Regions from separate parts of the Clostridium novyi NT genome, predicted to be linked through region 3. Evidence: riboswitches for the same ligand, from Rfam matches in the RefSeq annotation. Region 3 holds a riboswitch; each other region holds the start of a gene.
What was found. Region 3 has a riboswitch for thiamine pyrophosphate ahead of thiD (bifunctional hydroxymethylpyrimidine kinase/phosphomethylpyrimidine kinase). Riboswitches for the same ligand answer to the same signal wherever they lie in the genome.
Positions count from the first base shown of each region.

Region 1: another riboswitch for thiamine pyrophosphate. It lies ahead of thiT (energy-coupled thiamine transporter ThiT); the one in region 3 lies ahead of thiD (bifunctional hydroxymethylpyrimidine kinase/phosphomethylpyrimidine kinase).
Region 2: another riboswitch for thiamine pyrophosphate. It lies ahead of thiC (phosphomethylpyrimidine synthase ThiC); the one in region 3 lies ahead of thiD (bifunctional hydroxymethylpyrimidine kinase/phosphomethylpyrimidine kinase).

Region 1 covers NC_008593.1:594,577-605,667, forward strand. Annotated here, with positions in the region: gene NT01CX_RS02810 (hypothetical protein) at 1-900, shown strand, start outside; gene NT01CX_RS02815 (thiazole synthase) at 1,163-1,933, shown strand; gene thiH (2-iminoacetate synthase ThiH) at 1,945-3,105, shown strand; gene NT01CX_RS02825 (NupC/NupG family nucleoside CNT transporter) at 3,295-4,476, shown strand; gene NT01CX_RS02830 (pseudouridine synthase) at 4,640-5,329, shown strand; TPP riboswitch at 5,379-5,486, shown strand; gene thiT (energy-coupled thiamine transporter ThiT) at 5,697-6,284, shown strand; gene NT01CX_RS02840 (GNAT family N-acetyltransferase) at 6,508-7,023, shown strand; gene NT01CX_RS02845 (PTS sugar transporter subunit IIA) at 7,168-7,617, shown strand; gene NT01CX_RS02850 (NEAT domain-containing protein) at 7,812-9,215, shown strand; gene NT01CX_RS02855 (NEAT domain-containing protein) at 9,220-9,933, shown strand; gene isdE (heme ABC transporter substrate-binding protein IsdE) at 10,013-10,903, shown strand; gene NT01CX_RS02865 (FecCD family ABC transporter permease) at 10,921-11,091, shown strand, end outside.
Region 2 covers NC_008593.1:1,743,825-1,754,915, forward strand. Annotated here, with positions in the region: gene NT01CX_RS08130 (M23 family metallopeptidase) at 1-583, opposite strand, end outside; gene nadC (carboxylating nicotinate-nucleotide diphosphorylase) at 760-1,605, opposite strand; gene NT01CX_RS08140 (L-aspartate oxidase) at 1,586-2,881, opposite strand; gene nadA (quinolinate synthase NadA) at 2,893-3,789, opposite strand; gene NT01CX_RS08150 (hypothetical protein) at 4,026-4,682, shown strand; TPP riboswitch at 4,745-4,843, shown strand; gene thiC (phosphomethylpyrimidine synthase ThiC) at 4,948-6,261, shown strand; gene NT01CX_RS08160 (MutS-related protein) at 6,396-7,976, shown strand; gene NT01CX_RS08165 (SufB/SufD family protein) at 8,026-8,946, opposite strand; gene NT01CX_RS08170 (ABC transporter ATP-binding protein) at 8,952-9,683, opposite strand; gene NT01CX_RS08175 (SoxR reducing system RseC family protein) at 9,791-10,216, opposite strand; gene gdhA (NADP-specific glutamate dehydrogenase) at 10,369-11,091, opposite strand, start outside.
Region 3 covers NC_008593.1:1,918,782-1,929,872, reverse strand. Annotated here, with positions in the region: gene asrC (sulfite reductase subunit C) at 1-4, shown strand, start outside; gene NT01CX_RS08935 (peptidoglycan amidohydrolase family protein) at 79-858, opposite strand; rRNA gene NT01CX_RS08930 (16S ribosomal RNA) at 1,351-2,863, shown strand; rRNA gene NT01CX_RS08925 (23S ribosomal RNA) at 3,038-5,942, shown strand; rRNA gene rrf (5S ribosomal RNA) at 5,978-6,094, shown strand; gene NT01CX_RS12330 (hypothetical protein) at 6,293-6,460, shown strand; gene thiE (thiamine phosphate synthase) at 6,510-7,124, opposite strand; gene thiM (hydroxyethylthiazole kinase) at 7,115-7,912, opposite strand; gene thiD (bifunctional hydroxymethylpyrimidine kinase/phosphomethylpyrimidine kinase) at 7,941-8,744, opposite strand; TPP riboswitch at 8,918-9,020, opposite strand; gene NT01CX_RS08900 (patatin-like phospholipase family protein) at 9,196-10,134, shown strand; gene NT01CX_RS08895 (GntR family transcriptional regulator) at 10,344-10,724, shown strand; gene NT01CX_RS08890 (ABC transporter ATP-binding protein) at 10,721-11,091, shown strand, end outside.

The DNA.
Region 1 (11,091 bases), 1.2 Mb from region 3:
TATAATGAAGACATTAAAGCATTTGATGGTAAAGAGTTATTATTTTGGGGTGGAAATATTAGATCTCATGTTCCAATTGCACAATCAATATGGCCATGGGTAGATACATTAGAATATCTTAGTAATAATCTAAAAGAAATGATCAAACAAAAACCATTATTATTAGAAGATGGTATTTTATTAGATGAATATATATGGGGTTTAAGTTGTAGATTAACTAATAGGGGTAGTTTATATGATGATGTAATAAGTATCTCTGAAATTGAGGAATATAGAAAATATTCATATGCAACTAATTTTTATATTAACCATACAGTAATTGATATGAAGTTTTATTTTCATGAAATAGATAAGTTAATTAATAGAGGGCAGACGTTTATAAGTGCACCATGGCCTAAACATGATATTCCTTATAAAGGAAATGGTGGCTGGGTGTGGGATCCATATTCAGACCAAAGAATTCTTGAAAAGACTGTTTTTATTTATGAAAACGCAATTAAAGAATATTTAAGAATAATGGAAAAATGGTTTCCTCTCGTTAAAGAAAATTTATCGTTATATAACTTGATTCCTGTAAAATTAAATGGAGATATACATATTAGTAGAGAAAATGCATATCATGGAGGACCAACAATGAATTGGAATTTTGAAGTCCTCCAAAAAGGTGAGAGTTCTTATGTAAATTTTAGATTGGATGATATTAATAACAGACGAAATGAAAGTATGGAAAATTATTCTAAAGTATGGAAGAAATTAAGAGTAATACGTCGCGAAAAAAGTGAGTGGATTCGTTCTTTAAGTGGATCAAACATTTTAGATATATTTGGTGAGAAGCCTGTTACTAATCTTGTATTTAATTGGTTAGAATCTGACTTGAAATACATAGGCTGGATTAAATAAAATAGCAAAAAACATCACTTATTACTGATATAGAGAATATAATATAAATAACATAGATTTTTTTAAAAGTATTAATCAACGAACCACCTTAAATTTGACAGCAATGTAAAGTGATGATAAAATACCATTAGAGTGTGAAAAAGGTCACACGAAGGGGTACACCACCTTGGGTGTAAGTCTTCGTGTGACCTTTTTTTGCTGTATAAAAAAGTAAATGAATTAAAAAACATAAAAAGTATTGTATTTAGGGGAGGAATTTATAATGAAAAAGGACGTATTAACAATTGGGGGACATGAGTTCTCATCTAGATTTATACTAGGATCAGGAAAATATAGTTTAGATTTAATTAAGGCAGCAGTAGAATGTGCAAAAGCAGAAATTATTACCCTAGCAGTAAGACGTGCTAATACTAATGGGAATGATAATATTTTAGATTATATTCCAAAGGGGGTAACACTTCTTCCTAACACATCTGGAGCAAGAAATGCAGAGGAAGCAGTTAGAATTGCAAGATTAGCAAGAGAACTAGGATGTGGAGATTTTGTTAAAATTGAAATTATTCATGATTCAAAGTACCTTCTTCCAGATAACTATGAAACAATAAAAGCCACAGAAATTCTTGCTAAAGAAGGATTTGTAGTAATGCCATATATGCATGCAGATTTAAATGTGGCTCGTGATTTAGTTAATGCTGGAGCATCTTGTATTATGCCACTTGCATCACCAATTGGTTCAAATAAGGGACTAGCTTCAAAGGAGTTTATTAAAATATTAGTAGATGAAATTGACCTTCCAATTATAGTTGATGCAGGAATTGGTCGTCCATCACAAGCCTGTGAAGCTATGGAAATGGGAGCTGCGGCTATTATGGCAAACACTGCAATCGCAACTGCTGGAGATATTCCAACTATGGCAAGTGCATTTAGAAAAGCTATAGAAGCTGGACGTGAAGCATATCTTTCTGGTTTAGGTAGAGTATTAGACAAGGGTGCAGCCGCATCTTCACCACTAACTGGATTTTTAGAAAGATAGGAGGGAAAAACATGAGTGAACAACGTATAAACCATATGGAATATTTAGAAGGAATGGAAGTTTTAGAATCGGATGTAATAGATCAAGTTATAAGCAAGATGAAAGCTTATGACTATGATAAATATACAGCTATGGATGTGAGAAGAGCCTTAAATCATGATTCTCGTACCATAGAAGATTTTGCAGCATTATTGTCTCCAGCAGCAACACCATTTTTAGAAGAAATGGCTCAGTTAGCACAAATGGAGACAAGAAAGCATTTTGGAAATTCAGTTTACATGTTTACCCCATTATATCTTGCTAATTATTGCGAAAATTACTGTATTTATTGTGGTTTTAATTGTCATAACAAAATACGTCGTGCAAAATTAAACTTTGAAGAAATGGAAAAAGAAATGAAGGCTATAGCTGAAACTGGTTTAGAGGAAGTTTTACTTTTAACTGGTGAAAGTAGAAAGATGTCAGATGTAAAGTACATTGGAGAGGCTTGTAAAATAGCTCGTAAATATTTTAAAATGGTAGGTCTTGAAGTGTATCCTATGAATTCTGATGAATATGAATATCTTCAAGATTGCGGTGCAGATTTTGTTACCGTATTCCAAGAAACATATAATTCAAATAAATATGAAACACTTCATCTAGCAGGACATAAGAGAATATTCCCGTATAGAGCAAATGCTCAAGAAAGAGCATTAAAAGGTGGCATGCGTGGAGTTGGTTTTGCAGCACTACTTGGACTAGATGATTTTCGTAAAGATGCCTTTGCTACAGGACTTCATGCATATCTTCTTCAAAGAAAATATCCACATGCTGAAATTGCATTTTCTTGTCCAAGACTAAGACCTATTATTAACAATGACAAGATTAATCCAAAAGACGTACATGAGCCACAACTACTGCAAGTCATCACAGCGTATCGTCTTTTTATGCCATTTGCAAGTATTACTATTTCAACAAGAGAATGCAAAAGATTTCGTGACAATGTAATTGGAATAGCTGCAACTAAGATTTCGGCAGGAGTTAGTACGGGAATTGGAAGTCATGCAGAAGACTCAAAAGAAGTTGGAGATGACCAATTTGAAATTGCAGACACACGTTCTGTAAAAGAAGTATATAATGCCATAAAAGAGCGTGGACTCCAACCAGTAGCTAATGACTACGTTTACGTATAAAATATCAATTAATTCTGAATTTTAAATAGTCATTCACAAACGTTTCTCTAGCATTTATAATGGATAATGTTAAACTTTAATAATCAAATTACAAATGAAGAAGAATACGCATATTTTTAATGATAATAGAAAATACTTAATTATATTTGAGTTATTTTAAAGATGCAGTATTCAAGGAGGAACAAAAGAATGAAATATATTATTGGAATTATTGGACTAATTGTTACCTTACTTCTCGCTTGGATTGGAAGTAATGACAAGAAAAATGTAAAGTATAAGCCTGTAATTACTATGATCATTTTACAATTTATATTTGGCTTTATATTATTAAACACAGGATTCGGAAACTATTTAATAGGCGGTATTGCGAAAAGTTTTGAAGAGTTACTTAAATGGGCTGCAGAAGGAGTAAACTTTGTATTTGGTGGACTAGTTAATGTTAATGAATTTTCATTTTTTATTAGTGTACTTCTACCAATAGTTTTTATTTCAGCTTTAATAGGTATTCTTCAATATTTGAAGATACTGCCTTTTATTGTTAAGTACATAGGTATAGTTTTAAGTAAAGTTAATGGAATGGGAAAATTAGAATCATACAATGCTGTAGCATCAGCAATTCTTGGTCAATCAGAGGTGTTTATTTCTGTGAAAAAGCAACTTGGATTGTTACCAAAACACAGATTATATACACTATGTGCCTCAGCAATGTCCACAGTATCAATGTCTATAGTAGGTTCTTACATGGTTTTATTACAACCTAGATATGTTGTAACAGCCCTTGTTTTAAATCTTCTTGGTGGATTTATTATAGCCTCAATCATAAATCCATATACTGTAACAGATGAAGAAGATATATTAGTAGTTCAAGAAGATAAGAAACAAACATTCTTTGAAGTTCTTGGAGAATATATTATGGATGGATTCAAAGTAGCTGTTATAGTTGGTGCTATGCTAATTGGATTCGTAGCTATAATTACTATGATTAATGCAATCTTTAAGGGAATATTCAAAATTAGTTTCCAAAACATGCTTGGATATGTATTCTCTCCATTTGCATTCTTAATGGGAGTACCGTTCCATGAATCAATAAAAGCTGCAAGTGTAATGGCAACTAAATTAGTATCTAATGAATTTGTTGCTATGAATTTATTATCAAGTGGAGAAGTTCACCTATCAGCAAGAGCAACTGGTATAGTTTCTGTATTCTTAGTTTCATTTGCAAACTTTTCATCTATCGGAATTATTTCAGGTGCAGTAAAAGGACTTCACGAAGAACAAGGAAACGTTGTTGCACGTTTTGGATTAAAATTATTATATGGTGCAACTCTAGTAAGTGTGTTAACAGCCACTATTGTTGGATTGATTTTATAGAATAAAAAACAGCAATGATATTATACATATTGTTGCTGTTTTTTTATTATAAATTTTAAGAACATTTTTACTAAAGTATATCTGTAATGTATAATAAGTATTACTTGTATTTAGATTATATAAATTTTAAAAGTATTAAAATTAAAAAGATTGGACGGAGTAAATGAGAATAAACAAACTTTTAAGTAATTATGGAATTTGTTCCAGAAAAGAAGCAAATAGAATTATTGAACAAAATAGAATTATAGTAAATGGCAAGCTATGCATTCCTGGTCAGTGGGTAGAGGAAAGTGACGAAATATTACTAGACAACAAAAGAATCAAGCCTAAGAAAAAAGTTTATATTTTGCTTAATAAGCCAGTTGGTATTACTTGTACTTCATCGAAAGATATAAAAGCCAATATAATAGATTTTGTTAACTACAGAGATTACATTTTTCCTGTTGGAAGATTAGATAAAAAATCAGAGGGGTTAATAATTTTAACTAATGATGGTGAACTATCAAATAAGATTTTAGAGTCTGAAAATATGCATGAAAAAGAATATGTAGTCAAAGTAGACAAGCCCTTTGATGATGAATTTATAGAAAACATGTCAAAAGGAGTTCAATTAAAGGGTGTTAAAACAAGAACTTGTATAGTAAGAAGGATTGATGAATGTACATTTAAGATTATATTAACTCAAGGACTAAATAGACAAATTCGCAAAATGACAAGAGCATTTGGATACACTGTTGTAAAATTAAAAAGAATTAGGATTATGAATTTAAAAATTGACGGTATAGATATTGGAAGCTTTAGACACTTTACAGAAGATGAATTAAATAATATAAGAGTTATGGTAATGAAATAATCTATAGAATTTTATAAAAAAATGATGTATAATTATTTCATAAAAGAATATTTTTAACTAGGGGTGCTTACCTAAATGTAGGCTGAGAGATAAAGTTTATCAACCCTTGTACCTGATGTGGATAATGCCAACGTAGGAAAAGTTATTAGTTATAAGATTGTAGATTTTGGATTAAAGTAATCTATATAAAAAGCTATGTTCTAAGTTGGAACATAGCTTTTATTTTTTATGAATATAACTATGGAATACAAAAAAGGGAGGCTAATAGTACAGTTTTAATATAAATCGTTTATATGTTACGTTGGAAATATTATTGACTGTTAAAGATATTATTTTAAATGTACAAGCATAAAGGAAGGAGAAAATTATGATTAATTATGTTATTTTAGGAGTTAGTGCAATTTTATTTATACTATACATATTAAAAATTAGAAAAGAACAGTTTACTACAAAAAAGATGGTTACAATAGCTATGTTTAGTGCAATTTCATTTGTATTGTATCTTATAGAGTTTATTAAATTTCCTCAAGGGGGAGGAATAACATTGTTTTCTATGCTACCAACAATGCTTCTTTCTATACTTTATGGAAATACTTTGGGACTTACAAGTGGTATTCTATTTGGACTACTTAAATTATTAAATGGAGCTACAATAGTTAATCCTGCTCAGTTTTTATTAGATTATATATTTGCAACTATGGCATTAGGATTAGCAGGAACATTTGGAAATGATAATAAGATAAAAATAGGATTAGGAAGCTTAATGGCAGTAGTTTTAAGTGTATTTGTAAATGTACTTTCAGGAGCTGTATATTTTGGACAATATGCGCCAAAGGGTATGAATGTATGGCTATATTCATTTATGTATAATATATCTTATGCTGGAGTTGAAGGGGCATTATGCATTATTATTCTTTTAATATTACCTATAAAAAGATTGAAAATAAACAAATAATTTAGTCAAACAACCTTGAATAAGGTAGCAATACGCATTTTTCATAAAGGATATCAATATAAAACTATGTATCCTTTAGGTAACCATAAAAACAGCTATATACAATATTTGCTTAAAATATAATATATTGTTATCATTAATGTGTGTCTATAGAAAAACCTGTTATATCTATAATTAGAGATATAGCGAGGTTTTTTTATTATATTTAGGAGGATATGTATTAATGAAACATAATAGTATTAAATTGCGCAGAGAAGTTTTCAAATCAGATGCGTGGAAAATGATAGATTGGTTACATGATAATATGGTTACCCAATATTTAAATGAATATAATAACGTATGTAATAGTATTAAAGATGTAATGCGTAGAGTTAATATGCCAATACTTACACATTTATTTAATCAAGATGGAGCTTTTTTTATGATAACAACAAATACAAAGGGAGAAGAGCCTATAGGATTTTTAAGATTAGTACCTAAAAAAGATGCAACAGAAATGGTAGTAGTTATAGGAGATAGAGAAAAATGGGGTAAAGGACTTGGTTCCAATGCTATTTTCGAGGGATTAAAACATGCATTTTTTAATTGGAGAGTTGATGAAGTTATAGCAAAAATTAACTTTAAAAATGAGCGTTCAAGGAGAGCATTTAAAAGAGTTGGTTTTAGAAAAGATAAAGAACTTCCAAAGGAAATTCAGTATTCAATTTCTATAGATGAATTTATTTCTATGAGCTTTTAATATATATTTTTTAGTAAGTATAGAGTTGTAGTTAAATTTATAAAATTGGTTGATATTGCCACAATAAAGGAGTATAATTTTAAAGATTTGAAATATGATAACTTCAAATAAATAAAATAAGTGGTATATGGAGAAGGTAAAGATATGTTAAGTGAAGTAATAACACCAGAGGTTATAAAATTAAATGTAGAGTGTAACAATTGGGAGGAAGCTATAGAGGCTGGAGTAAAAATACTCATAGACAAAGGCTATGTTGAGCATTCATATGAAAAAGCTATATTAGAAAAGTTAAAGGAACTTGGACCTTACATGGTTATAACACCTAATATAGTGTTACCTCATGCAAGACCAGAAGATGGAGTTAATAAGACTTCCTTTAGTTTAGTTACTTTAAAAAATCCGGTAAATTTTGGAAATGACAAAAATGATCCTGTAAAATTAATTATAACTATAGCATCTGAAAATAATAAAGATCATATTAAATTTTTAGCTGAAATAGTTGATTTATTAAGGAATAAAGAGGATTTACAAAAAATATTTGAAACTCACAGTAAAGAAGAAGTAATAAAAATATTAGAAAAATATAATTATTAATTTTAAATAGTACTAAGAAACAATTAAGTTTCTTAGTACTATTTTTTTGCTAATTATGCATAAAAAATAGGAAAAAAGATATAAATAGTTATAGTAATTCGTGATAACGATACTCAATTATAATTGAAAATTAAAATCAATAATGATATAATAAAAAAAGTAATTTTGAAAAATAAATGGGGGTAAGTGAGTTTATGGACATTTTTAGAAAAATTAACAAGGGGGTTGGAGTAGCTGCAACGGCTATAATAATAGCAGGAGGGACGCCACAAGTAGTTCATGCTGTGACTAATCCAGAAAATGCACCTAAAATACAAGAAAAACAGTTGTGTAAAGATATTGAAGAGAGTATTAAAGGTGGAACATATAAAGTTAGTCCATGTATTAATATGAACACATCTTCAGAAAATAAATCAGAATTAATAGCAAAAGTAGAAATAAAAACTTTAAAACAAGAAAATGATGAGCCATCAATGGCTGGAACATATTTAAATAAAGAAGCAAGATATATAAAAGAAAACGGGAAAATATATTGTGAAATAGATGTTCTAGCATTAGATTGGATGAAAAATATATCTATAGAGGTAGAAGGAAAGAAGGTAGAGCATACACAAAAGGAAACAGGAAAAGCAAAAGTAATGGAAATGGAACATACTGCAGGATTAATAAAATTTGAAGTGCCAAAGGTAAATCCTAAATTAACATTCCATATGTATGTAGTACCAATGAGCTCAGATGTTACATTTAGAGTAGTAGGAGAAAAAGTAACTACATTTGAAACTTCAGAAAAACAACAACCAAAAGAAAATGAGAAACCACAAACTAAGACTTCTACAGATGGTATGGAAAAATCAGAAGTACATAACAAGGATAAGAAAAGTGATAAAAAAGATATTGATAATAAAAAGGGTACAAAACAAAAACAGTCTAGTGAAACAAAATCATATGAAAAAGTTACTACAGCATCAAATAAAGATAAAGACGGATTATATGAAGTCAATATTAAAGCTTTAAAGGAAAACAACAATGAACCATCTATGGCAGGAACTTATGTTGGAGATAAGATAAAGGTTCAAATGAAAAATGGTAAAAAGTATGCAATGGTTACTTTCAGTAGAAGTGATTGGATGAATAACATGGATGTTCTAGTAAATAATAAGAGTCAAAAATATGATGTAGTAAATGTAAAAACAAATAGTACTGGAGAAAAAATATCAACAATAAAATTTAAAATACCTAATTTAGATTCAGAAATAAAATTTAAAATGAATGTAGAGCCAATGGATAATGCTAGAGTTACTTTTAGAGTGTTAATGCAAAAAGATTCACTTAAATTTTTAGAAGGAACAGAATATGATCCAACCAAAGCAGAGGAATATTTAAATAACTTAGCAAATGAATCTAAAGAAAGTAAATATTCTAAGGGTAATTTGTACAACTATAATGATAATAATAATCATATTCAATATAGCGCACCGAAAAAGAAACTACCCAAAACGGGATTACCTTTTGGCGGAGGATTAGTAGCATCAATTGGTGGAGTACTATCAGGGCTAGGAATTACATTAATGAAAAAAAATAAAAAAAAGGGAGAGTAAAAAAATGAGAAAGAATTTATTAAAAGTATTAACTGTTGGAATTTTAGCTGGAGGGGTTTTATTTTCATCATCACAAGCTTTTGCAGAGACAGGTAGTGTAAATCAATCTATAAGATTAGAAGCTACTAATAAACTTGCTAAAAATGATTCTTTAAAAGATGGAACATATAAAGTAAGTGTTCAAGTATTAAAGGAAAAAGAAAATGATTTATCAATGGCAGGACAATATATAGGACAACAAATAACATTAGAAGTTAAGGGTGGACAAATATATGCTATTGTAGACATTTCAAGATTAGATTGGATGAAAAATATAAACATATTTGTTAATGGAACAGATACAAAATATGATAAGACAATGAGTGGAAATGAGGCAGGAAAAGTTAAATTTAAGATTCCAAGTAAAGATGCAAAAATAACTTTTAAAATGAATGTAGTTCCTATGGGAAATGCGAGAGTATCCTTTAGAGTAGTACCTCAAAATGATATTAAAGCAGTAAGTGGAAAAGCTACTATAAATGATACATCAAAAGATAATACATCAAAAAAATCTGATGCAAAAGAAACTAGTGCTACTAGCAATAAAGAAGTTAAAAAAGATAAAGATGGAAAAGAGTTGCCTCAAACAGGATTACCTATTACACAAGCTGAATTACCACTACTTGGTGGACTAACTAGTATGGCTGGATTATTTTTATTAAAGAAGAAAAATAAATAAGTTTAAATTTAACTCTATTTTAAGAAAGTAGTGTCTTTCTTAAAATGGAGTTTGTTTCTAAGGAAGCGGGGGAATAAATATGAAAAAAGTCTTGGCTTTGGTAATGGTCACAGTAATGAGTTTAGGATTAATGGCTTGTGGAAGTAAAAATAAATCAAAGGAAACAACTGCATCTACAAATAAAAAGGGAGAAGATGTAAGAATAATTGCAGGAAGTATGTCTATTGCAGAAATGTTAGCTAAATTAGATATAAAAATTGTAGGAAGACCTACAACTCAATATGATATATCAGATAAGGTAAAACCTGTACCTGAAATAGGACTACCTATGAATCCTGATTTAGAGAGAATTAAAGCACTAAAACCAGATGTATATGTAACCTCTGGAGCTTTAGAAGAAATGATAGGAGATAGATTAAAAGAAAACAAAGTCAATACTGATTTTTGTAATTTAGATTCATATGATTCTGTTAAAGAGAGCATAAAACATCTATCAGAAAAGTTTAATAAAAAAGAAAATGGAGAAAAACTTCTTAAAGAAATAAATGAAAAAGAAGCTCAAGTATTAAAGGGTGTTGATAAAAATAAAAAAGTCAAGGTAATGATTTTATTTGGAGCACCAGGACATTTTATGTTATCTACAAAAAATTCTTTTGCAGGAAGTTTAATCGAAAAACTTGGAGCAGAAAATATTGCAAACAAAGCAAATCTTAAAGGACAATATGTACCATTTTCTTTAGAGACAGCTTTAAAGGAAAATCCAGATATAATTTTTAGAATGTATCATGGTTATATAGATGAAGCAAAAAAACAAGTTAATAAAGAATTTAAAACCAATCCACAGTGGCAAAAGTTTAAAGCTGTAAAAGAAAATAAGATATATGATTTAGATCCAAAATATTTTGGAGTTACAGGAGATATAAATATAGTAGAATCATTACAAAAAATGAAAGATTACTTATATAAATAGCTGGAATGGAGAGCAATATGAAAAATATGAGCAATAATATGAGCAATAAATTAAAAGTGTTAATAATATTGATGTCATTAGTCTTATTAGTAGCTTTAATAATTGTTACTATTGGTGTTGGTAGTGTAAGTATATCAGTAAAAGAAATTATAGATACTTTCTTAGGACACGGAAATGAAATAAATGAA
Region 2 (11,091 bases), 170 kb from region 3:
TTAAACTAAAATATTTACTTTCAATTCCCTCACCATGATCTATCAATATATAATTTCCACATTCACCATCTTCACCACATTCTTTAACTTTTCCATCATAACTTGCTGCAATTTCTCCTTTTTCAGTTACTTTTAACTTTATTCCATCTTTATTTTCTTCTATAGTTCCCTCAGTTGGTAACTTAAACTTTTGCTTTATCTTTTCTTTTATTGTCTGTCCTCCTGCAAATTTCACCTTAGCCTTTTCCATGATTTCTAAAGCGATATCTTGTACACTTTTATTTCTATCTATATGCTTAACACTATTAATTACTTTTCTATAATTAAAATCTTTATTAACAACATCTTTACAATAACTATATGCTGTCTTTGTCTGTGGAGTTACTACAAATCTGCACATAAGCACAAACAATAACATAACAAAAACCCCTGTTAAATCTTGGATTATCCTTCTTGCAATAAAACTTTTATTTTTTTTATGCCCCAAAACTTTATTGCTATTACCGTGTCTCTTCATATTATAATTTGATTTATTTGTAAAAGTTTTATAGTAATTCTCATACTGAGAATTATAGTTTCCCATTATCTTCCCCCCTTATATTAGATTTAACTACTATAAATATATATTTATATTTTTTATTTTCTATTACATTAAATTTGGGTAAGTATTTTATTTGTTCTAAAAATAAAAATCTAAGATAACCTACTTTATTATTAAGTAGATTATCTTAGATTTTTATATATTTAAATTATATATAATTATTTATCCATTAATAAAACAAGATTCTTCATACTTATATCCAGAGCCTTTGCAGAATGTGTTATAATACCACATGAAATATAATCAACTCCAGTATTTGCTATGTCTCTTATAGTTTTTAAATTTACATTTCCAGAAGCCTCTACAATAGCTTTTCCATTAATCATTTTAACAGCTTTTTTCATAGCATCAATATCCATATTATCTAACATTATTATATCTGCCTTTGATTCTAAAGCTTTTTGTACTCCCGTTAAATTTTCAACTTCAACTTCAATTTTTCTTACAAAAGATACACTATTTCTTACTAACTCTATAGCTTTTTTTATACCCCCTGCTGCATCTATATGATTATCTTTTATAAGCACGCCATCGGACAAACTAAATCTATGATTATACCCTCCACCTACTTTTACTGCATATTTTTCAAAAACTCTAAGATTAGGTGTAGTTTTTCTTGTATCTAATAACTTAGCTTTTGTCCCTTTTATCTCCTTAACAAATTTATTTGTTATAGTTGCTATTCCACTGATTTTTTGAAGCATATTAAGAGCCACTCTCTCACCAGTAAGTATACTTCTAGTATTTCCTTTAATTTTTGCTATAAGTTGAGAACTACTAACTTCATCTCCATCTTTAACTAAAGCTTTAACCTCTACATTTCCTAGCAAAGTAAATACCCTTTCAAATACATTAAGACCAGCTATTATGCCCTCTTCTTTTGCTATTAAATCTACAGAAGCTATACTGCTTTTTCCAACAATAGCTTCCGTGGTTATATCTTCATAGAAATTATCCTCTTTTAGTGCTTCTATTAAAAATTTATCAATTATAAACCAATTCATCTTTTATATCCTCTCTAATTTTAATAAATTCTTTCTTAATAATTTCATTATTTTCAATTATAAGTTTCTCAGCTTCATTTATAGTCATATTATTTTTTAAATTATTTAAACTTAGCTTGTCTATATTTTTATTTATATAATTGGCTCCTCTTCTTGAAAAAACTAAGGCCTCTAAAAGTGAATTACTAGCAAGCCTGTTAGCTCCATGAACTCCTGTACAACTAGTTTCCCCACAAGTAAATAAATTTTTCATAGATGTTCTACTATCTATATCTACATGTATTCCTCCCATAAAATAATGCTGTACAGGGCTTACTGGTATCTTATCTTTGGTTATATCTAATCCTTTTGTTTTGCACTGACTGTATATTAAAGGAAATCTATTTATAATAAATTCTTTAGATTTATGAGTTATGTCTAAGTATACACAAGGTGAATTGTTTTTTTTCTCTTCCATCTTTATAGCTCTTGCCACAACATCTCTTGGAAGCAGTTCATCTACAAATCTCTCTCCCTTATTATTTAAAAGATAAGCTCCTTCTCCTCTTAGCGATTCAGAAATTAAAAATCTTCTACCCTCTTTTTCTCCTTCATAAAGAGCTGTAGGATGAAATTGTATATAATTCATATCTTTTAATTTTATATTGTGTCTTATTGCTATAGAAAGTGCATTTCCCTTTAATATTCTTTGATTAGTAGAACTTTTAAATAAACCACCTATTCCTCCTGATGCAAAAACTGTAATTTTAGCATTTATATTTATTACGTCACCTTTTGTTATAACAACTCCTCCGTAGCATACATTATCCTTTTCAATAATATCTACTAAAAAAGTATCTTCACATATTATAATATTTCTCCTCTTTCCCACTTCTTTTAATAATCCTGTAAACACTCTTTTACCTGTTTCATCAGCACAATGAACTATCCTATTTACTCTATGAGCTCCTTCCCTTGTATAATCAAGTTCTTCTCCATCCATGTCAAATCTTATTCCCATATCTAAAAGCTTACTTATGTTGTACTTTGACTCATGTACTAAAACTTTTACCGATTCTAAATCATTTTTATACCTTCCTGCCTTTAATGTATCTTCAATGAAGAACTTTTTATCCTTATCATTTATAGCTGTAGATATTCCGCCTTGAGCAAGATAAGAATTGCATTCATCAATTTTATTTTTAGTAATCATAACTATTTTTAAATCTTTTCTTAAATTCAAAGCAGTATAAAGTCCTGCTATACCCGTGCCTACTATTAATACATCTACCTCCATATTAAATCCCCCTATAAACTATGCATTTTTTCCAATGCCCTTACTGCTTTTCTTTTTATATTTTCATCTATTTTCACCTCATTATTATAATTTTTAAGGCAAGTATAAATTTCCTTAATTGAATTCATTTTCATATTTGAACAATGCATATCTAACATATAAAATTCTTTATCTGGGTTTTTCTTTTTTAGTTCATGTATAACTCCACATTCTGTGACTATAAGATATTTTTTACTATTACTATTTTGTGCAAAATTTATGATTCCTTTTGTACTTCCTATATAATCTGCTAACTCTCTAACTTCCTTTCTACACTCTGGATGGACTAAAACATTAATATCATTACCATATTCCTCCTTAGCTTTTATAATATCCGAAGCTTTTATTTTATTATGAACATAACAATACCCATCCCATAATATAATTTTCTTATTTGGTGTATTCTCTTGTATATATGATCCCAAATTTTTATCTGGTAAAAATATTATCTCATTACTTTCTAAATTATTAACTATCTCAATTGCATTTGAAGATGTGCAACATACATCAACCACAGACTTAACCTCTGCAGTAGAATTTATATAGCAAACTACTTTAGCATTTGGATGTTTTTCCTTTAGTTTTAAAACATCCTCCTTAGTAATCATATTAGCCATAGGACAAATCGCCTTTGGAGTTGGAAAAATAACTTTTTTATTAGGCGATAAAATTTTGGCACTTTCCGCCATAAATTTCACTCCACAAAATACTATAGTATCTTCTTTGCATTTTTCTCCTACATCAATTAAAAAATAAGAATCCCCTATGTAATCCGCTACTTCTTGTACATCTTTAGGCTGATAAAAATGTGCTAAAATAACTGCATTTTTTTCTTTTTTTAATTTCATAATTTTATCTTTTAAATCAATTTCCATTCATTACACGCCCTTCTACACCTTATAATTTAATATATACACATGTGTATATACACCTTAAATAATATACCATTTAATTTAATTTTTATCAATATATTTTATAACCATTTTTATACTTATTTTACACTTTAAATCTTGGTATATAACATAATATTTTCCATAATATATTGTGAGTTTATACCAAGTAATATATTATATAAATATATTATCTAATGAGGAGGTAATTAATAATGAAAATAAAATTTAAAAAACCATTTAATAATCCCGTTATACGTATAATATATTTTGTATCTATAGTTTTAATTGCCATATATTTGTTTCAAACATATGGATCTAATAAAGGAGAAATTATTGAATGTAAGAACTGTTATTGTTTTAAAGATCAATGGAATAATATAAAAAATAATCCTTCTATAAATAAAAATGCAAAGGTTTTAAGTTGTTGGTTATATTATGACAAAGCCTCTCCTAAACCCGCTCTTAAAATCATGTTAATAAATAAAAATAAGTTTCATAGATTTCAATACGTTGATGCTATATGTAAAAATGATGAGATTGTACTAGAGTTTAATGGAACTTATAAAAATTTAGAAAATGAATTTTCTAAGGGGATTTCAACAGATGAATTTATGACTTCCCTTGATACAGTTTGGAAAAATGCACATAACATTTTCAAAACACCTAGTTCTAAATATAGTTTATTCGTTACATCAAAACACTCTAACTCTATAACTAAACAATCCAATGCATTCTATATTGGTAAAAATGGTGCTTTAACAAAAATTTCTGAAAAAGATTTTCCATTAAATGATGTTAACTATATGAATTGCTCAAAATTAGATGAACAAGATAAATCTTCGGAAAATGCCTGTATAATTTTTAAATAATATAATATAGTTTACAAATTTGCATAAATACTTTATACTTAGAACTATAAAACATAATATTTAATCGTTTGCGGGGGAGCCTTGAGCTGAGAAGGATAAAACCTGACCCTTAGAACCTGATGTAGTTAGTACTATCGTAGGGAAGCAACTAGACTAATTGAATTAACATAACATGAAAACTTATTTTGTGTTATTTATTAGTATAAGCCTTCTTACATAGAAGGCTTATTTTTTTATATTAAATTGTTAAGGGGATGGATAAACTATGAATTACACAACACAAATGGATGCTGCTAAACGTGGCATAGTAACTAAGGAAATGGAAATAGTAGCAAAAAAAGAATGCATGGAAATTTCTAAATTAATGAATTTAGTAGCTACAGGTCAAGTAGCAATTCCAGCTAACAAAAATCATAAATCTTTAAGTCCAGAAGGAGTTGGACAAGACTTAAAAACTAAAATCAATGTAAATCTTGGTATTTCAAAAGATTGCTATAACATAGATGCTGAACTTGAAAAAGTAAAAAAAGCTGTAGAAATGAAGGCTGAAGCCATTATGGATCTTAGTTGCTACGGAAAAACTGAAGAATTTAGAAGAAAACTTATAGATATGTCTCCTGCTATGATTGGGACAGTTCCAATGTACGATGCAATTGGTTTTTATGATAAAGAACTTAAAGATATAACTGCCGAAGAATTACTTGCTGTTGTTGAAAAACATGCAAAAGATGGAGTTGACTTTATGACAATTCACTGTGGAATCAATCGTGAAACAGCAGAAGTTTTCAAAAGAAATCCTAGACTTATGAATTTAGTATCTAGAGGCGGAAGTTTACTTTTTGCTTGGATGCAATTAAATAATAAAGAAAATCCTTTCTATGAACACTTTGACAAAGTACTAGATATATGTGAAAAATATGATGTTACTATAAGTCTTGGAGATGCTTGTCGTCCTGGATGTATAGAAGATTCTACTGATCCTAGTCAAATAAAAGAATTAATAACTTTAGGAGAACTTACTAAACGTGCATGGGAAAGAAATGTCCAAATTATAATAGAAGGACCTGGACATATGTCTTTAAGTGAAATTAAAACAAATATGCTTCTTGAAAAGAAATTATGTCATAATGCTCCTTTCTATGTTTTAGGACCTATAGTAACAGATGTGGCTCCTGGATATGATCATATTACAAGTGCCATAGGTGGTGCTATTGCAGCTTCATTTGGTGCTGACTTCTTATGCTATGTAACACCTGCTGAACATCTTAGACTTCCAAACATAGATGATATGAAAGAAGGTATAATTGCAACTAAAATAGCCGCTCATGCAGCAGACATTGCTAAAGGTATTCCTGGAGCAAGAGACTGGGATAACAAAATGAGCAGAGCTAGACGTGATTTAGATTGGGATACTATGTTTGAGCTTGCAATTGATCCTGAAAAAGCTAAACGTTATAGAGCTGAATCTATACCAGAAGATGAACATACTTGTACTATGTGCGGAAAAATGTGCGCAGTTAGAAACATGAATAAGGTCATGGATGGTAAAAACATAAATATTTTAAGAGAAGATGACTAATAAGTCATACAAAATATAGCCTCCAAAAGCTATTGACTATCATTATAGCCAATAGCTTTTTATTTTGACTATTCGCTTTTTATTTCATATTTTGTATATTTATAGTAGAATATAATACATAGGAGGTACGTATCATGAATATTAGTAAAACTATAAGATCTCATTTTCAAAATAAATCTTTAAACTATATAAAATCTCATTATGGAAAATACATAAAAAGAAAACGTAACTTATCTAAAATAAAGAATTTTTTTAAGCATGCTTACGACTCATCTAATTCAGTAGATGACAGTACATGGGCAGATTTAAATATGGATGATGTATATTGTAGTATAGATAGAACATTTTCCACACCAGGTGAACAACATTTATATAAAGTTTTAAGAACTCCACTGTATGACAAATCTTTATTAGAAAAACGTAATGAACTAATCTCTTTTTTTCAAGATAATAGCTCAATTAGAGAAAAAATATCTTTAATATTACATAATCTTGATAAAACCGATAGCTATGTAGACTCCATTTTTTTTGAAGAAACAACAAACTATCCAAAGTACAAAATACTTTGTTATGTTTGTTCATTTTCTTTTATATTGTCCTTGTTTATGTGTTTATTTTGGGGATTTTCAAGATTCGGTATGATTGCCCTTTCACTATCATTTATAAATATGTTCATTCATTATAGTCTTAACAAAGTCATAAGAGAACAAGTTTTATCTATGGTTTATTTAGGAAACACCATAAGTGCCGCTGCAAGTATACTATACCTTAACTGTAAACAATTAAAGGAATATAACAATAAGTTAAATTCACTACTAAAAACTTTAGACCCTATACGCAAAAACACCTTTACTATAAATAGAATTGAAACTCTAGATATTGTAGGTGACTATGTAAACATAATGTTTCTTATTAAAGAAATCAACTACTTTAAATCTATAAGTACATTAATTAAGCATAAAAAAGATTTGTTAGATTTATATTTGATTATTGGTAAAATAGATACTCTTATATCTATAGCTTCTTTTAGAGACGGATTACCTAAATATACAAAACCAAATTTCGTTGATAATAGTAAATTTCTAAGTGTAACTAACTTAGAACATCCACTAATACAAAATGCTATACCTAACTCTATAGATATAAATAATTTTGGAATTATAATAACCGGCTCAAATATGTCAGGTAAGTCCACATTCTTAAGAACAGTTGGCGTTAATGCACTTTTAGCTCAAACTATATATACATGTATTGCTGATTCTTATTCTAGTAGTATTTTCAATATAATAACATCAATTAAACCTGGTGATGATCTACTAGGCGGAAAAAGTTATTACCTTGCAGAAGCAGAGGCATTGCTTAGAATAATAAATGCAAGTAATGAAAATATACCTTGTCTTTGTATGATTGACGAAATATATAGAGGAACAAATCCTATAGAAAGAATAAATGCATCATGCGAAATATTAAATTACCTCTCATCCCATAATGCTTTAACATTAGTTGCAACTCATGATTTACAACTTACAAAAATGACTAATGGATATAAATGTTATTACTTTAAAGAAGATGTTACAAACACCGGTCTTACATTTGATTACAAAATAAAAGAAGGTATATCTCCTACTAGAAATGCTGTAAAAATACTAAAATTTCTAGGATATCCTAGTGAAATAATAAATAAAACAGAAGAAAGAATAAAAGCCGTTGAATGATTTAATCATTTAACGGCTTTTATGATAATTATAAATAAATTACTACTTATTATTTCAGGAATCCTTTTAATATAGTTTCTTCTGCTTCCTTCTCTGTAAGTCCAAGTGACATAAGCTTCATCAATTGTTCTGAAGCTATTTTACCTATGGCAGCTTCATGAATTAATTCTGCATCTTCACATCTAGCATCAAGAGCTGGTATTGATGTAACTCTAGCATTACCCATTATGATTGAATCACATTCTATGTGTCCTCTTGATTTATTTTCACCATTCATCATAAAGTAGAATGTTTGTCTTGAATTATCCTTAGCTACTGAACGAGATACTATTTGTGCTGATGAATCTTCTCCTTTAAGATTTATGTTAACCTTAGAATCAGCAACTTGATCTTCATCAGTAAAAATTCTCTCAGTTACAATTAAATGAGCATTTTTATGAAGATTTATAGTTAATTCTTTTTTACTATTATCTACCCCTTTTATTTGAACTAAATCCATTTCAAATGTAGAATCTTCTCCAACTTCAATTACAGTAGTTGTATTAAATACTTTTTGAGATTTTCCATCACTTTCTGCATAGTGCTTCTCTATATACTTAACATGACAATTCTTTCCTACATGTACATCATGAACTCCTTCATGTTCTGTAGTTTGAGCTGTACAGTTATGTATTCCACATCCGGCAACTATATTTACATCTGAGTTATCCCCTACTTTAAAAGTATTATATACCTTATCAGTAGCATTGACATCTGTAACTATAACTGGTACATGGACACTTTGTTTTTTAGTATTTGGGGCAACGATTACATCTAATCCTGATTTTTCTTTTTTACTTTTTATACTTATATTCATTGTTGTATTTCTACTTACGGACTCACCATTACTTCTTATATTGTGCGCCCCTTTATATAAATCAGTAGTATCATCTATCTTACTTAATATCTTTTCTTGTATTGATTCTGACATCTCTTCTACCTCCCAGTTTCACAGGTTCCACAATAATCACAAGCTGCCTGAGCCTTTATCTCACTTATAATTTCTTCTTTGCTTGTAGTTTTTTGTATTTTTCCATTAGACAAAACAATTACTTCATCTGCTAAATTAATTATTCTTTCTTGGTGAGAAATAATAACTATTGTAGTATTTCTTTCTTTATGCATATTAGTAAATGTTTCAACTAATCTTTGAAAACTCCATAAGTCAATTCCTGCTTCTGGTTCATCAAAAATTGCTAACTTTAAATCTCTAGCAAGTACTGATGCTATTTCAATTCTCTTTAATTCCCCACCTGAAAGGCTTGAATTAATCTCTCTATCTATATAATCCTTAGTACAAAGTCCTACATTATTTAATAATTCATGAACATCAACTTTTTCCTTAGAATCTTTTCCTGCAAGATTTAAAAGCCCTCTTACTGTCATACCTTTAAAATGTGGTGGCTGTTGAAATGCATAACCTATTTGTTTATTAGCCCTACCTGTTATATCTAGTTTTGTAATATCTTCTCCATCTAAAATTATATTACCTGATGTAGGTTTATATATACCCATCATCATTTTACATAAAGATGACTTTCCCCCACCATTAGGTCCTGTAATAACATAAATTTTATTATCTTGTAATGTTAAATTTATGTTATCTAAAATACTAATTTTTTTATCATTTTCTTCAACTTCTAATGATAAATTTTTAAGTTCTAGCATTTGTTCTTCCCCTTTTCTAGATTTTATAGTATGTATACTAATACAAAACAAAACTGCTTTTAAAAAGCAGTTTTATAAATTTCACAAAGAAACATATAAATAAAATACTATTTAAGTATCTCTACTATTTTTAATGAGTAATTACTTTTCTTAGCTGTTTTCTTATTAAAGAAGTGTAATATTGTATATGATATTACAAGTGCAACTATACCCACTAAAAAGCTTAACATTTCATAATTACTATATCCAGCTTGTGAGAATACTTTAATGCCTATAGCTATACCACATATCATCATAACTAGTGGAAATACATATACTAAAGCTAGCATTTTATTAAAAGTTTTTTGCTCCATTTCAACCTTTACCTTATCTCCAACTTTTGCTCCTGCGGTATTTTCTATTTCAGTAGTTATTGATGCTGCTGAACATGCTGCCTTACAAGTAGCACAGTTATCTCCACATCCTGATTTTCTTTTAAAAACTACTGAAGCATAGTTACCATTTACAGAAGTTATGTACCCTACTTCTGTCATATTTATCAACTCCTACACGCTGTTTATATACTAGTTTATTATAACATATATTATTTTTTTTTCTAATACTTTTAATATAAAAAATATTAAATAAAAACAGTGTTAAGAAAGCTCCCTTAACACTGCTTTTTTATTTTTAATCTTTAATATTATTAAACTATTCCTTGAGCAAGCATTGCTTCAGCTACTTTTATAAATCCTGCAATATTAGCTCCAACAACTAAGTTATCTTTATGACCGTATTCTTCTGCGCATCTAACTGCATTACTATAGATGTTTTTCATTATGTTATGTAATTTTTCATCTACTTCTTCAAATGTCCAAGAATATCTAATGCTATTTTGAGACATTTCAAGTGCTGATACAGCAACTCCACCGGCATTAGCTGCTTTTGCAGGTGCAAATAATATTCCATTTTGAAGGAATACTTCAACAGCTTCTAAAGTTGATGGCATGTTTGCTCCTTCACCTACTGCTATTACTCCATTTTTAACTAATGTTTTAGCATCTTCTTCATTTAACTCATTTTGAGTTGCACATGGAAGAGCTATATCACAAGGTATGTTCCAAACTCCTTTTCCTTCATGATATTCAGCTTCAGAATGGAACTTAACGTATTCTTTAATTCTCTTTCTTTCTACTTCTTTTATTTGTTTTACTGTGTTTAATTTAATACCATCTTTATCATATACATATCCATTAGAATCACTACAAGCAACAACTATTCCGCCTAATTGTTGAACCTTTTGAATTGCATAAGTTGCAACATTACCAGAACCTGATACTACAACTCTTTTACCTTCAAAGTTCATTCCTTTTCCTTTTAGCATTTCATCTACAAAGTAAACAAGACCATATCCTGTTGCTTCTGTTCT
Region 3 (11,091 bases):
TTAAGAGATATTAAAGTAAAATAAAAGGACTGTCATACATAGAATATTTCTAATGTAGATAGTCCTTTTAACTTTATATTATTTTCTCATAAAGAAAGCGAATTTTTCTTTTTTAGGTGTTGTAGAATCTATATTTCTTTTGTGATAAGTGTTTCCATACTCAGCAACTTGGCTATCTGATACATATGCATAGTCAGTTTTACCTTCTTGAACCCATCCCATAAATACATAAGTATGAGCAGGAGGACCACTAGATTTTGCTGATGTTGTAAAGCATATGTCGCCTTTTTTAAGTTGTTTATAATCAGAAATAATCTTCCAACCATCTTTTTGCAATGCTCGTACAAGACTTGCTGTGTTAATCACAGAATTGTCCATTTTATATCCATTGTCTCTTAAAACTTGAGCTATGTATATTGAAGCTAATCCTTTTTCACTTTTATTATTTAATTGTTTTGCTCTATAATAAGAAACTGCTCTTTTTTCTGATAACTTTAAGTAATTAAATAATCTATCATTTAATTGATTAACTGAAGCAGTAGCTGTTGGAACTGTTTTAGCAGCATTTGCATCAGATTTTGTATTAGCTTTAGCTAAATCTTTCTTTACATCAGTAGTATTAGTAGGATGTGATGTAGAAGCCACTTGTTTATTTTTAGATGAATGTACTGAAAATGAAATCATTTGTATTACTACAAATAATAATATTATAGCTATTGGAATTCCAATTGCTACAAAAGACATAAAGCTTCTTTTTTCATGTTTTTCAGCTAGATCATACATTTCTTTTACATACTTTTTCGTATTCTCGGAACTTTCAAGATTACTAAATTTATTATTAAATTTATTTTTAGCCATTAATTATCATACTCCTATTTTTAATTTGTAACCGTATTGATACCATTGAATTTATTTTAACAGATATTTTGATCATAGTAAACTATTGTAATTTGAACAAAATGAAAACTTTTTACAAAGAGGGTGTTTTAAATAACAAATCTGTTGCCTGGTGTATCTATATTATAAAATAAGAGAAAAGAATAGAAATATAAAGAAAAGAAAATATAAATTTATATTTTAGGTTAATATAAATTTATATAAAATCTTTTTTATGATAAGATACTACATGTCGTCACAAGAGGCGACAAGAAATCAGAAAAACAACTAAAAAACAAAATAATTTTTAGATGAAAATTTAAAATTAAAAAGTTAAAAAAAGTTGTTGACAAAGAGATTTCAAATTGATATAATAAATAAGCTGCCAAGAGATGGCGAAAGAAAATGGTCTTTGAAAATTAAACAGAATATAGGTAATAAACCAGTCAATAAATTTGAGTAAGATTAAACTTTTAAATTGAGAGTTTGATCCTGGCTCAGGACGAACGCTGGCGGCGTGCCTAACACATGCAAGTCGAGCGATGAAGCTTCCTTCGGGAAGTGGATTAGCGGCGGACGGGTGAGTAACACGTGGGTAACCTGCCTCAAAGAGTGAGATAGCCTCCCGAAAGGGAGATTAATACCGCATAACATTATTTTACGGCATCGTAGAATAATCAAAGGAGCAATCCGCTTTGAGATGGACCCGCGGCGCATTAGCTAGTTGGTGAGGTAACGGCTCACCAAGGCAACGATGCGTAGCCGACCTGAGAGGGTGATCGGCCACATTGGAACTGAGACACGGTCCAGACTCCTACGGGAGGCAGCAGTGGGGAATATTGCGCAATGGGGGAAACCCTGACGCAGCAACGCCGCGTGAGTGATGAAGGTTTTCGGATCGTAAAACTCTGTCATTAGGGACGATAATGACGGTACCTAATGAGGAAGCCACGGCTAACTACGTGCCAGCAGCCGCGGTAATACGTAGGTGGCAAGCGTTGTCCGGATTTACTGGGCGTAAAGAGTATGTAGGTGGGCATTTAAGTCAGATGTGAAATTCCCGGGCTTAACCTGGGAGCTGCATTTGATACTGGGTGTCTAGAGTGCAGGAGAGGAAAGTGGAATTCCTAGTGTAGCGGTGAAATGCGTAGAGATTAGGAAGAACACCAGTGGCGAAGGCGACTTTCTGGACTGTAACTGACACTGAGATACGAAAGCGTGGGTAGCAAACAGGATTAGATACCCTGGTAGTCCACGCCGTAAACGATGAATACTAGGTGTCGGGGGGTACCACCCTCGGTGCCGCAGCAAACGCATTAAGTATTCCGCCTGGGGAGTACGGTCGCAAGATTAAAACTCAAAGGAATTGACGGGGACCCGCACAAGCAGCGGAGCATGTGGTTTAATTCGAAGCAACGCGAAGAACCTTACCTAGACTTGACATCTCCTGAATTACTCGTAACTGAGGAAGTCCCTTCGGGGACAGGAAGACAGGTGGTGCATGGTTGTCGTCAGCTCGTGTCGTGAGATGTTGGGTTAAGTCCCGCAACGAGCGCAACCCTTATTGTTAGTTGCTACTATTAAGTTAAGCACTCTAACGAGACTGCCGCGGTTAACGTGGAGGAAGGTGGGGATGACGTCAAATCATCATGCCCCTTATGTCTAGGGCTACACACGTGCTACAATGGCTGGTACAACGAGCAGCAATCCCGCGAGGGGGAGCAAAACTTGAAAGCCAGTCCCAGTTCGGATTGTAGGCTGAAACTCGCCTACATGAAGTTGGAGTTGCTAGTAATCGCGAATCAGCATGTCGCGGTGAATACGTTCCCGGGTCTTGTACACACCGCCCGTCACACCATGAGAGCCGGTAACACCCGAAGCCCGTGAGGTAACCGTAAGGAGCCAGCGGTCGAAGGTGGGATTGGTGATTGGGGTGAAGTCGTAACAAGGTAGCCGTAGGAGAACCTGCGGCTGGATCACCTCCTTTCTAGGGAGAATGGAAGCAAAGCTTCCAGACTGGAAACCTGATTCTGTTTAATTTTGAAAGACTAAGTCTTTCAAAAAATTGTTCTTTGAAAATTGCACAGTGATAAAGAAACGAATTAATAAGATTAGAAATAATCTAAACCTAGACACTAATGAAAATTAGTAGATGATGATAGATCAAGCTACAAAGGGCGCACGGTGAATGCCCTGGCACTAGGAGCCGATGAAGGACGCGATAAGCTGCGATAAGCTACATGTAGGCGCACATAGCCTGTGATATGTAGATTTCCGAATGGGGAAACCCATCTAGCTTTGCTAGATACTGTATACTGAATACATAGGTATATGGAGGTACACCTGGGGAACTGAAACATCTAAGTACCCAGAGGAAGAGAAAGAAAATTCGATTCCCTAAGTAGCGGCGAGCGAAAGGGGAAGAGCCCAAACCAGGAACTTGTTCCTGGGGTTGTGGATAGATCACAACGCTTTGATTTCTTTAGTTGAAGAGAGCTGGAAGGCTCCGCCATAGAAGGTAATAGCCCTGTAAGCGAAAAGGAAAGAAAAGTAGATCTACTCCAGAGTACCACGAGACACGTGAAACCTTGTGGGAAGCTGGGAGGACCATCTCCCAAGGCTAAATACTACCTAGTGACCGATAGTGAAGCAGTACCGTGAGGGAAAGGTGAAAAGAACCCCGGGAGGGGAGTGAAATAGAATCTGAAACCGTGTGCCTACAATCGGTCGGAGCACATTAAAGTGTGACGGCGTACTTTTTGTAGAACGGGCCAGCGAGTTACGATGTGCAGCAAGGTTAAGCACTTATGGTGTGGAGCCGAAGGGAAACCGAGTCTGAACAGGGCAACTAGTTGCATATTGTAGACCCGAAACCGGGTGACCTATCCATGGCCAGGATGAAGCGGAAGTAAAATTCCGTGGAGGTCCGAACCACGTTGGCGTTGAAAAGCCATGGGATGAGCTGTGGATAGCGGAGAAATTCCAATCGAACTCGGAGATAGCTGGTTCTCCTCGAAATAGCTTTAGGGCTAGCGTCGGGTAATTAAGTAGTGGAGGTAGAGCACTGAATGGGCTAGGGGCTGACAACAGTTACTGAACCCTATCAAACTCCGAATGCCATATACTTGTACCCCGGCAGTCAGACTACGAATGATAAGATCCGTGGTCAAAAGGGAAACAGCCCAGACCATCAGCTAAGGTCCCAAAGTGTAAGTTAAGTGGGAAAGGATGTGGGATTTCTAAGACAACTAGGATGTTGGCTTAGAAGCAGCCACTCATTTAAAGAGTGCGTAATAGCTCACTAGTCGAGAGATCCTGCGCCGAAGATGTAACGGGGCTCAAACTTACCACCGAAGCTATGGATGTATACTTTGTATACGTGGTAGAGGAGCTTTCTGTACAGGTTGAAGCCATACCGTAAGGAGTGGTGGACAGTACAGAAGTGAGAATGCTGGCATAAGTAGCGAAAAACAAGTGAGAATCTTGTTGACCGAATATCTAAGGTTTCCTGGGGAAGGCTCGTCCTCCCAGGGTTAGTCGGGACCTAAGCCAAGGCCGAAAGGCGTAGGTGATGGACAACTGGTTGATATTCCAGTACCACCATAATGCGTTTGACAAATGGGATGACGCAGGAGGATAGGATGTGCGCACTATTGGATGTGCGTCTAAGCACTTAGGGTGTTAAGTAGGCAAATCCGCTTAACATTAAGCCTGAGGTGTGATGGGGAGTCATTTTTGACGAAGTATCTGATTCCACGCTGCCAAGAAAAGTCTCTATGGAGCAAAATGGTGCCCGTACCGCAAACCGACACAGGTAGATGAGGAGAGAATCCTAAGGTCGTCGGAAGAATTACTGCTAAGGAACTCGGCAAATTGACCCCGTAACTTAGGGAAAAGGGGTGCCTACGAGAGTAGGCCGCAGTGAATAGGCTCAAGCAACTGTTTATCAAAAACACAGGTCTCTGCTAAAGCGTAAGCTGATGTATAGGGGCTGACGCCTGCCCGGTGCTGGAAGGTTAAGGGGAATAGTTAGCGCAAGCGAAGCTATGAACTTAAGCCCCAGTAAACGGCGGCCGTAACTATAACGGTCCTAAGGTAGCGAAATTCCTTGTCGGGTAAGTTCCGACCCGCACGAATGGCGTAATGATTTGAGCACTGTCTCGGCAGTAAATCCGGTGAAATTGTAGTGCAAGTGAAGATGCTTGCTACCCGCGGTTGGACGGAAAGACCCCGTAGAGCTTTACTGTAGCTTAGCATTGAATTTCGGTATTGTCTGTACAGGATAGGTGGGAGACTTAGAAGCCAGGGCGTCAGCTTTGGTGGAGTCATCCTTGGGATACCACCCTGATAGTACTGGAATTCTAACTGGAGGCCATGAATCTGGTCACAGGACATTGCTAGGTGGGCAGTTTGACTGGGGCGGTCGCCTCCTAAAAGGTAACGGAGGCGCCCAAAGGTTCCCTCAGCGCGGTCGGAAATCGCGCGTAGAGTGCAAAGGCAGAAGGGAGCCTGACTGCGACACATACAGGTGGAGCAGGGACGAAAGTCGGGCTTAGTGATCCGGTGGTTCTGTATGGAAGGGCCATCGCTCAACGGATAAAAGCTACCTCGGGGATAACAGGCTGATCTCCCCCAAGAGTCCACATCGACGGGGAGGTTTGGCACCTCGATGTCGGCTCGTCGCATCCTGGGGCTGTAGTCGGTCCCAAGGGTTGGGCTGTTCGCCCATTAAAGCGGCACGCGAGCTGGGTTCAGAACGTCGTGAGACAGTTCGGTCCCTATCCGCCGTGGGCGTAGGAAATTTGAGAGGAGCTGTCCTTAGTACGAGAGGACCGGGATGGACCAACCTCTGGTGCACCAGTTGTTCCGCCAGGAGCACAGCTGGGTAGCTATGTTGGGAAGGGATAAACGCTGAAAGCATCTAAGCGTGAAGCCCACCTCAAGATTAGATTTCCCATAGCGTAAGCTAGTAAGACCCCTGAAAGACTATCAGGTTGATAGGTTGGAGGTGTAAGTACAGTAATGTATTCAGCTGACCAATACTAATAGGTCGAGGGCTTGATCAAATAATTATTATCACTGTGCAATTTTGAAAGAACAATCTGGTGATTATGGCTTGAAGGTAACACCCGTTCCCATACCGAACACGATGGTTAAGCTTCAAAGCGCCGATGGTACTGCACTGGAGACGGTGTGGAAGAGTAGGTCGTCGCCAGGTAACTTAAAGCACTAAGCTAATTTGCTTAGTGCTTTTTTATCGTATTATTTTTAATTTCTTATTCTCTCAAAAATTTGCTATATTAAAAAGTTGTTAATCTTAAATATTAAATACAAGAATTTAAATAAAAATTACTATGAGTATTGTAATGCATAAAATTTACCTTAGAATAATATATAATTATAGGAGGTGAATTTTATGAAGATAGAATTCTTTTATAAATGTAAGGATGGAAGAGTTATAGGAAAAGAAGCTGAATGCAAAGATAAGTACGAAGAAGAAGTTGAAGAAATCAAAAAATATACTAAAACTATGGAAGACAATAGCTATAAAAAAGAATCGGTATTAGAAATAGATGATGAATAAAAAATAGCTAATGGACATTAATTTTAATCCATTAGCTATTAAACATATATTAAATATTTGCTAAAGTTTTAGATGCACCTTGTATATCATCATTTTTTAAAATAGCAGATATAACAGAAATGCCATCTACACCAGTTGCTAAAACTGATTTGGCATTTTCTTTATTTATTCCTCCTATAGCTACTGAAGGAATAGTTATTTTTTCAGTGATTTCTTTTAAACCAGCAAGTCCTATTGGTTCATCAATATCTTTTTTAGTTCCTGTAAAAAATACTGTTCCAAGTCCTACATAATCTGCTCCAGCTTTTTCAGCTTCAATGGCTTCTTTAACATTACCGGCAGAAATTCCTATAACTTTATCATCTCCAAGAATTTTTCTTGCAAGTTCTATTGGCATATCACTTTGACCAAGATGAACTCCATCTGCATTTATGGCAAGTGCTATATCAATTCTATCATTTATTAAAAGAGGAACATTGTATTTAGTTGTAACCTCTTGTACTTCTCTTGCTATATTATAAAAGTCACGAGTAGATATATTTTTTTCTCTAACTTGAACAAGAGTTGCACCACCTTTTATAGCATCTTCAACACATTCTGCTAAAGAGCGTCCATTTAAAAAGCTTCTATCTGTAATTAAATATAATTTATAGTTTATATCCATTTAATTTTACCTTCTTTCCTTAAATGATTTTCCTTTAATAAATAAATATTGTCTATAAGTTTAACTTTAAAGCTACCAGGTCCAATAACCTCTTTTTCAGTATGCTCTGCTGCTATATTCATAGATAATATGGATGTGATTGTAGCAATAAATTTGTCATCTTCAACTCCAGCAGTTGCAGCAGTTAAAGCTCCAACCATACATCCAGCACCAGTAATTAAAGTTAACATTTTAGATCCATTTTCAATTAATGCTGTTCTTTTTCCATCTGTTACTATATCTTTAACCCCAGTTGCAGCTACTATGCATTTATATTTTTTAGCTAGAGAAATACAAGCATCTATAGAATCATTGCCATTATCTATGGAGTCAACTCCTCGTGTTTTAGCATTATATCCTGCAAGAGATTTAATTTCGCCTATATTTCCTTTTATAATGTCAATTCTTCCTATTTCAAAAAGCTTTTCTATAAGAGCTATTTTATGTGGAACTGCACCACAGGCAACAGGGTCAAGTACAACAGGAATATTATTATTCTTAGCTGATATACATACCATTAAAATTGATTGTTCTTGTTCTCGTGTTAATGTGCCTAAGTTTATATAGATACAAGAAGCTAGTTTAGCAAAATCATAACTTTCATCAAATGATTCTACCATAGCAGGGGAAGCTCCATAAGCTAATAACATATTGGCACAATCATTTATAGTTACATAGTTTGTTATAGAATGTACTAATGGAGTTTTCTCTTTAACTTTTTTAAAGTTAATACAAATATTTTCTAACATTTAATATCCTCCTATTTAAATAATAAAACTATTTATAGTTTAAATTAGCTCTTTCATATAGGTCTATAAAGTGTCCAACAGGACCAACTCCATGTCCAATTGGAAAAGAGTTTTTAATTGCTACAGTAATATATTCTTTAGAAAGCTTTACTGAATCTTCTATACTGTAGCCTTTAGCTATGTAACTTGCAATGGCTGAAGAAAGGGTACATCCAGTACCATGTGTATTTTTAGTTGCTATTCTTTTTCCTTCTAATGTTATAAATTTTTTATCATAATAAAGAATGTCTGTTGAGTCATTACATCTATGTCCACCTTTAACCAGTACGTTTTTAGCACCTAATTTATTTATTTTTAATGCAGCTTCCATCATTTCTTCTTGGCAAGTAATTTTCATGTTAGAAAGCTCTTCAGCTTCAGGTATATTTGGTGTCACTATGTCTACAATTTTAATTAGCTCTTTTAATTCTTCAATAGCTTCTGGCTTTAAAAGATAATATCCACTTTTAGATATCATTACAGGGTCTAATACTATATTTGTTACTTTATATTCTATTAAAAGTTCTTTTATTGTTTTTATAATTTCTGAATTAGATACCATACCTATTTTTACAGAGTCAACTTTAATATCATCAAATATAGCTCTAATTTGAGCTTCTACTATTTCTTTTGTGATTTCTTGAACAGCAATAACTCCTTTAGTATTTTGGGCTGTTACAGCTGATATTACACTCATTCCATATACTCCAAGAGCACTCATGGTTTTTAAATCAGCTTGTATACCAGCACCGCCACAACTATCGGAACCGGCAATAGTTAATACATTTTTCATAGATTATTCCTCCTAATATAATAGACACAAATTTTTAATGTTATGTAGTAATCCTGCATTTTTAGGGATACCTTGTAATAATTAATTAACTAACGGAACCTAAGTTTATAACTTAATTAATAAAAAAGCGCTCATATGTAAAACATTATGAGCGCATAAAAGCAATAATAAAAATATGAAACTATATTGCTTCCTCCGCTAGAATTACCTAGTTTCAGGTTCTAAGGGTTAGAAAAATTTCTTCTCAGCCTAAGTTAGGCACCCCTGCAACTTAATGTTTGATTTTATTATAATTATAGCATAATTACATATTTTTTGCATTTTATTTAAATGAAGTAATTAATAAAGTTTATTTATTTCATCATAATTTGTGGAAATGTATATAATTTGTATGTAACTTATAATGATATGAAGAATATTATAAAGTGAATGAATATATTTAGGAGTTATTATGAAAATTGATGCTGTATTTGAAGGTGGAGGAGTAAAAGGAATTGGTTTAGTTGGAGCTGTAGCGTGTTTAGAGGATAAAGGCTGTATAATAGAGAATGTTGCAGGAACATCGGCTGGAGCGATGATAGCTGCATTAGTAGCGGTAGGATATACTAGCAAAGAACTAAGAGAAATTATTATAAACATAGATTATAGTAAATTTTTAGATGAAAAGTTTTTATATAATTTTAAGCCTACAGAGTTTATAAGTAAGGGCGTCTCTTTGATAAAAAATAAGGGGATATATTCTGGAGATGCTATAGAAAAGTTTATGAGAATGTTACTTATTGCAAAGGGAAAAACAAAGTTTAAGGATGTAAGTAAAAATGGAAAAAGTCGTTTAAAAATAATTGCTTCGGATATAACTAGAGGAGATATGCTTATTTTACCTGATGATATAAAAAAATATGGCATTAATCCAATGGAAATGGATATTGCAAGAGCTGTTAGAATGAGCATAAGCATCCCCCTTTATTTTAAACCAGTTAAGCTTAAATACAAAAATAAAGTAAGCTTTATAGTTGATGGAGGAATACTTAGCAATTATCCTATATGGATATTTGATGTAGATGGAATACCTAAATGGCCTACCATAGGAATGAAACTTATATCTAATAGTAGTAGTTTTACATCTAAGGGAGAGGATGATTTTATTCATTTTGTAATGGATATAAATAAAGCTATGTTAAATAAAAATGAAGAGGTATATGTTACTAATAAAAATTGGGTAAGGACAATACCAATACCTACATTAGGTGTTAATACAACAGATTTTGATATAGATAAAAAAACTAGCTTAAAGCTTTTTAAAGCAGGGTATAAAAGTGCAGAAAGGTTTTTGAGTAAGTGGGATTTTAATGAGTATAAAAAGAGATATAGAAGTCAGAATAAAAATTGATTGCAAAGTAGTAATTGCAATCAATTTTTTTATTTTGAAAAAATGGGGTTTACAAACTTAAGTAATAGCATTATACTAATAGTGTACTAAGTGTACTAGTTAAATTAATACACTTAGTACACTTAATACACTTCATATATTTAAATGTATTTTATTAAATTCAATGTGGCGTATGTTAAGTAGATTTTTATTTGGGAGGTGAAAGAAATTTGATAAAAATCGATAGTAGAAATAGTCGGCCTATATACGAGCAAATAATAGATTCAATAAAAGAGAATATTTTAAAGGGGATACTAAGACCTGGAGATAAGCTTCCGTCAGTTAGAGAAATGTCATCCATGATTACTGCTAATCCTAATACTGTTAGTAGAGCATATATGGAACTTGAAAGACAAGGAGTTACTGAAACTCTAAGAGGAAAAGGTACATTTGTATCTTCTAATTATAAACCTAAAGTGGAGGAAGAAAGCATGGAAAAGTTAAAGGATGATATTAAAAAAATTATAGTAGAAGCATATTATATGGGAATTGAAAAGGAAGATATGATAGAAATTATAGAGGATCTTTATAAAGAGGTGAAAAAGAAATGATAAAGGTTACTGATGTTTCAAAAACATTAGGTGATAAGAAAGTTTTAAACAATATAAGTTTTGAAGTGAAAAAGGGAAGTATTTTTGGACTTATAGGACCTAATGGAGCAGGTAAAACAACTATTATAAAGCATCTAGTGGGAATTTATGATGTGGATAATGGAAAAATAACAGTAAATGACGAGCCAATTTATGAAAATCCTAAAATAAAGAAAACTATTGGATATATAACTGATGATAATAATTTTATTAATACGTTTAACTTAAAAACTATTGCTAAGTTTTATAAGTTATCTTATGAAAATTTCGATATAGAAAAATTTTTTAAATTAAATGAGATATTTAAGTTACCTGTAAAAAAGTCCAT